DNA from 2 places in the Weissella sagaensis genome. Region 2 is predicted to be linked to the other one. Evidence: predicted binding sites of a transcription regulator. Region 2 holds the regulator's gene; the other holds the start of a gene.
The links. The regulator Rex, encoded in region 2, represses fermentation and respiration genes when NADH is low (regulators of the CRP and FNR family bind a similar motif). The targets are predictions, from matches to a motif close to TTGTGAANTANTTCACAA.
Positions count from the first base shown of each region.

Region 1: a site for Rex is predicted at 1,734-1,751, ahead of G7Y65_RS07235 (alpha-hydroxy-acid oxidizing protein). Genes of this name have one in related genera too.

Region 1 covers NZ_BLKA01000006.1:83,818-87,217, forward strand. The annotation lists gene G7Y65_RS07220 (SemiSWEET family transporter) at 1-261, shown strand, start outside; gene G7Y65_RS07225 (VOC family protein) at 413-796, shown strand; partial or broken gene G7Y65_RS07230 (LOG family protein) at 884-1,450, shown strand; gene G7Y65_RS07235 (alpha-hydroxy-acid oxidizing protein) at 1,855-2,949, shown strand; gene G7Y65_RS07240 (formate/nitrite transporter family protein) at 2,999-3,400, shown strand, end outside.
Region 2 covers NZ_BLKA01000005.1:63,715-67,114, forward strand. The annotation lists gene G7Y65_RS06560 (DEAD/DEAH box helicase) at 1-1,211, shown strand, start outside; gene G7Y65_RS06565 (redox-sensing transcriptional repressor Rex) at 1,391-2,026, shown strand; gene G7Y65_RS06570 (metal-dependent transcriptional regulator) at 2,153-2,809, opposite strand; gene G7Y65_RS06575 (hypothetical protein) at 2,991-3,305, shown strand.

The DNA.
Region 1 (3,400 bases), on a different contig from region 2:
AGAGAGAAGGTAGTAAAGGTTATAAGTGAATTAGCAACGATTATGTGTGTGCTAATGTATGTCTCCTATATTGCCGAGATCAAAAGTAACCTAGCAGGTAATCCAGTTCCACTAAGTCAGCCGCTAACAATGATGTTAGATGCTATATTATGGACTGGATACGGTTGGTTAAAACAATATCGTGACTGGCCTTTGGTTATATCGAATGTGCCTGGTATATTATTTGGTATTGTCACTATTTTAACAATATACGTTCATTAAATTTAAATATAGATGATTAAAATACCTAATTACTATTACTCTTAGTCGTTAGGTATTTTATATTTGGTAATTTTTAATAATTGTCATTATTAAAGTAAACGTTTACAATAGTATTAATTAATCGCATTTAACAAAAATTTGGGGGCATATAATGGCATTAACTGATTACTTTTCAGGATTGCAGCATGTTGGTATTCCAGCTTCATCATTAACTGAAGCGGAAACATTTTGGACAAAATTGGGGTTTAAAAAAATTGGTGATTTTCCAGTCGGGAACGTTATCTTTATGCAACGTCAAAATTTAGTAATTGAAGCATGGATTGGGGATGACATTGTGGGAAAGCCTGGGGCTATCAATCATATTTCCTTAGATGTCACTGATGCTGAAGCAGCATTAGTTGAAGCAAAAAAAGAAGGCTTTAATTTAATTGATCACGATATACAACATTTACCATTTTGGGACAAAGGCATTAAATTTTTTAATGTACAAGGACCAGATGGCGTTATTGTTGAATTTTGTGAAATTGTTAAATAATAGAATAGTTGACATAAGCCATTTGCGTTAGATATTGTTCCAATTCAGATGGCTTATTTCATTAGGTATAATTAGAAAAGGTTATTTATGAAAAGAATCGCAGTATATTGTGGTGCAACAATGGGTAATGATAATGCTTACCAACAAGCAACAAAACAATTAGCTGACTACTTAGTTGAGCATAATTTAGAACTCGTTTATGGTGGCGGAGGTGTTGGGTTAATGGGCATGTTAGCAAATGAAGTTTTAACAAATGGGGGCAAAGTTCACGGTATAATAACAGAGCAATTAGTACAATGAGAGGTCGCTTTTAATAAATTAACAGACTTAAAAGTAGTTGAAAGTATGTCAGTACGTAAGGATATGATGTTAAAGTTATCAGATGCTTGTATTGCTTTGCCGGGTGGTCCAGGCACACTAGAAGAAATTATTGAAGCCTTTTCATGGGCAAGATTAGGAAATAACCCAAATCCATGTGTGTTTTTCAACGTTAATGGGTATTATTCTCCCTTAGAAGATATGTTTGATAATATGGTGATAACAGGATTTTTAACGGTTGCAGATCGTCAGAAATTATTATTTTCTGATTCGTTAGATGAAATATTTAATTTTATGGCACATTATGAACCACCTCAGATTAGAACCTATAATTAAAATAGGTAGTCACTGCTAGATTTATTAATAACACAGTGTATATATTGAACATTTGTCTTGTGTGTATAACACGAGGCTTTTTTATTTTCTTAAAAAAATTAAAATGACTATACTGCTTCGCAGGGGAAAATCACAAACTAACTAGATTCATTTTATAAACCATTTAGCCAAATAAATACGTATTTGAGTCATTATAAGTGAAGAAATCATGCATAAAATTAGCAAAGTAATCATAAAAGTATGTTTTTATTTTATTTATTTTTATATACCAATTTAGACTATTTTGTGAATTTTTTTAGATTTACTATTGAATTTTATTTAATAACAACGTATCATGTATTTCGTAGGGAAAATGTAAGCGGTTACATTTTTTGTAACTTAAATTTTAAAAGGGGATTATATTTATGAGTGAGTACGTTGCTAGTACACGTGAAGGAAAAGTAGATTTTGTTAATACCAATGATTTAGAAGAGGCAGCTAAAGAAACCATTCCGAGTGGGGGATATGGTTACATTCAAAGTGGTGCTGGGGATTTAATTACCTATAAGCGTAATGTTACAGCTTTTGATAAAAAAGTTATTGTACCTGGTGTTTTGCGCGATGTCGAAAATCCAAATACAGAAGTAGATTTTCAAGATATGCACCTAACAGCCCCTATTATCATGGCACCGGTTGCAGCACATGGATTGGCCCATGTTGAAGGAGAAAAGTATTCAGCAAAAGGGGTTTCAAATTTTGGATCTATCTTTACGGCATCTTCATTTGCATCAACAACGCTAGAAGATATTCGTGAAGCTGGTGGTCAAGATGCCAATCAATGGTTCCAATTTTATATGAGTAAAGATAATGGTATTAACGACCAAATTATTGCAACTGCAGAACGTAATGGTTCGAAGGCAATTGTCTTAACAGCTGATGCAACTTTGGGTGGTAATCGTGAAGCTGATAAACGTAATCACTTTACATTTCCGTTGCCAATGCCAATCGTAGCAGCATATCAATCTGGTGTGGGTCAGAGTATGGATGCTGTCTATAAATCAGCTAAGCAAAAGTTGGCACCGCGTGATGTTGAATATATTGCTAGTCATACAGATATTCCAGTTTACGTAAAAGGTGTACAAAGTGCGGAAGATGTTTATCGTTCATTAGATGCTGGTGCTCGTGGTATTTGGGTAACTAATCATGGTGGTCGTCAATTAGATGGTGGCCCTTCAGCATTTGAGTCATTAGAAACTGTTGTCGATGCCGTTAGTGGTCGAGCACCCGTTGTCTTTGACAGTGGTGTTCGTCGTGGACAACATGTTTTTAAGGCGCTAGCAACTGGAGCCGATTTAGTTGCTATTGGTCGTCCAGCTATCTATGGGTTATCGCTTGGTGGGGCAACAGGTGTTGAACAAGTATTTAATTTCTTTAAGGATGAGTTGGCATTAGTGATGCAACTTGCTGGTACGCAAACCATTGATGACGTTCGCAACTTTACATTGCGTGATGCCTGGTAAGTAGTCATATAGTCAAAAGTAGTCATATAGTCAAAAGGAGTATGTACTAATGGATGCACATGTTTCAACATCAAAACCGGCTCAGTTACCCGATTTTGATGTAACAACACCGATTGATTCAGTCAATGAAGACGTAGTTGAAAAATCACCACTATTTAGAAAAATAGACGTTGCTTTAATGAACAAAGTCTCGCTGTTTCAAAATAGTTATGCACGCTATGCAGCGCGTGCCATGCTGGCAACTTTGTTCTTAACGTTAGGAACGGCCGCTGCATTCGGAACAGCATTACAAGCAGAAAAATTGTTACCAGGTTCTGGTAAATTTACTTTTGCTTTCATGTTTAGTTGGTCATTGGTTATGATTATTTTCATGGGAGCGGAACTAGGAACGTCCAATATGCTGTTTGTGACGGTTGGGGTTTATCGTAAAAAGATTCATTTCTCAACTGCT
Region 2 (3,400 bases):
GTAAGACACTAGCTTTTACATGGCCATTATTGCCAGAAATAGTACCAAATGATGGTGAACAATTATTAATTTTAGCGCCATCACAAGAGTTAGCCATGCAAACAACAAGAGTTGTGCGTGACTGGGCAAATATTTTGTCACTAAAGGTATTATCATTAACGGGTGGTGCTAATGTTAAACATCAATTAGATCGATTAAAAAAGCATCCTGAAATTTTGGTTGGGACACCAGGTCGTGTTAGCGAACTCATTGGTAACGGTAAACTAAAGTTAAAGCGTTTACGAACGGTGATTCTTGATGAAGCTGATGAATTACTACGTGATGATACAGCAAATCAAATTGATCAAATCTGGGATACAATTGCAGACGAAGACGTACAAGTTGCTTTGTTTGGGGCAACAGAAGTTGATAAGACAAAAGCGAGTGGTCTTTTTGAACGAGATTTCTTACGCATTGATCAGCGACATGTAGAAATTCCAACAGCAATTAAGCATGAATTTTGGCCAACAGCACGTGATCAACGCCAAAAGCGTTTACGTCAGTTAGCAACGCAAAAACATTTCCAAGCAATGGTATTTTTTAATACGACAAAGCAACTAAAAATTACAGCTAGTTTCTTAGCCCATGAACATGTGGCAATGGCAACTTTGGTACGTGGTGATTCCAGTACAACACGTGCTAAATCGTTGGATAATTTTCGTAAGGGGACAGCAAAATTCTTATTAACGACTGATGTGGCTGCTCGTGGTTTGGATATTCCTGATTTACCAGCAGTTATTAATTTTGATTTGCCACGTGATGGTGAAACATATACACATCGTGCTGGTCGTACTGGCCGTATGGGTAAAGCAGGGTTAGTGATTTCATTTGGTAATGATCATGACCAGCGTGATTTAAAGAAATTAGTTGCTGTTGATATTAAAACAGTTACTGGTGTTAAAACGATCGTATCGCATAAAACGAAGGCATTAACTTCATCAGCAGATAAAGCACATAAGGGTTCTAAAACTAAAAATACAGTTAGTGATAAGGCTCGTAAAGTAGTTAACGATACAAAAAATAATGACGAACCAACTCAAAATACGCAGTCAAAAAAGACGGTTAAGAAGGCAGTTAATACGCAACCAACGGTATCACGACAAGATCGATTAGCCAAAGAAAAGCATGCAAAAAGAAAGCACCGTAAGAATAAGGGAAAGCTAAAACACTAGCCGATAGATATACCAATATTTAGAAACCGCTTACAAAATAACGCTTATTTGTGAATTATTAATTGTTATTTAGTTCACAAAAATTACTGCATATGTTATGATAATAGGTAGTATTGGTTTCACAATGTTATTTTTTGCTTGTGAAACTTGTTAAATTTTGAAAAAAGAGGTCGAACCAAATGGTTGAACATGATATTCCTAAAGCAACGGCAAAGCGATTGCCAATTTACTATCGTTATTTAAATTTGTTGCTTGATTCTGGGACTGTTCGCGTTTCATCAAACGAATTATCTGAAGCGGTAAAATTTGATGCTGCAACAATTCGACGTGATTTTTCTTATTTTGGCGCATTAGGTAAACGTGGGTATGGTTATGATGTTGAAGCTTTGATGAATTTCTTTGGTGAAATTTTAAATCAGGATACGTTGGCTTCAGTTGCATTAGTTGGTGTTGGAAATCTTGGACAAGCATTATTAAACTTTAACTTTCATCAAAGTTCTAATGCGCGTATCGCAGCAGCATTTGATGTTAAACCAGAAATTATAAATACCATTCAATCAGGTATTCCAGTTTATAGTTTAGCTGATTTAGAAAAACAAATTATGGACCAACGTATTGATGTTGCAATTGTAACAGTACCAGCAGATGTGGCACAAGATGTTGCTAATCGTTTAGCGAATGCTGGTATTCGTGGCATTTTAAATTTCACGCCATTACGTTTAGATGTACCTAATAGCGTTCGTGTACAAAACGTGGACTTAACAAACGAATTGCAAACGCTTTTGTATTTTATAAATAATTTTGGTGAGAAATAAACCAAAACTGTGACGTTGCATATACGCAGACTATCAATTATGTTAATAAACAGCGTTATAAAAAGGACACTAAGCTAACCATCTAAAAAATGGTTGCTTAGTGTCCTTTTTGTCTATAATTGTTAGTTAATCATTAACATAAATGAAGTCGGCTGCATGTTGGGTTACTTGTAACGTTGTATCATTTGATACTAGCACTAATGGCCCGTCAAATGGTAGACGTTCTTTAATTGTCCAAACTGTATTAAGTCCTAACTTAAGTGTCTCTGTATATTGCAAGAGTTCTAAGTCTTCAGTAAAACTATTAATTTTAACAGTTTCACCGTCACTAGCTTCACGTAATGAACGTAATGATTTAGGTGAGTAGTGGTGTTTGATGTCGGGGATAACGAGACCATGTGGGCTTAGGTTTGGGAAACCTAAATATTTATCGAGGGCATTAATGAATTGATCGTCAGCATCGTGATCTAGGTTATCGGCGTTTGAGTGTGCTTCAGAAATTGATAATCCAAGTTTAGTCGCACCAAAAGTTTCTATTAATCGGTGTGAACGAATTAAACGTAGGGCAGTTTCACGACCAGGTTTTGTTAGAGTAACACCATAATAAGGCACGACATTAACTTCACCGGCTTCTTGTAATTTTGCCAGCATATTTGATACGGATGAAGGTGTAACATTTAAGTGTTCAGCAATTTGGTTATTTGAAATTTTGGTTGATTCATCGCCGCCACTTAATTCCAATATAGTCTGTAGATACTGTGTTTTCGAAATGGATTCGGTCATAGTGTAAAAATTCCTCGTTTTGTATATTGATTAATAGGGTTAATTATACCATAAATCTCCAGTAATATTCTTTTCGAGTATGAATATTTTTATATGCTTGAAAAAACAAAAATGATTAGTTATGATAAAAATATAGAAGTTAATAGGTATAAGTTGTTGGTAAAATAAGTGGAGGTTAATCATGCCAGAAATTAAAACAAGTTATCATCATAAGTCAACAGGCTGTGCAAGCATTCATCATTTACTGAAGAATACACGAGATATTCCGGATCATATGGTTGAGCAATTAGTTAATTCATTAGAAAATACGTTAACATGTCAGCCTGAAATATTTGTTGGCCAAGTATATGACAGTTGTGTTTATCGGATTGGTTGTGGTGATATTTATACTGAAACCAAATTGGTATTTGCAACACCAGCTGTGCGTAATAAATTTGCAAGTTCATTTGAAGCGGCGTGTTGTCATGCTGGATTCACCGTGCATCGAAGTTACTAATAATAGGTTAAAAACTATTTCTAATTTCTATAATTAGTAATTTTGATGATTATCATGGGATAAATATTTTTTAAAACATATGAAAAAGCAGTAAA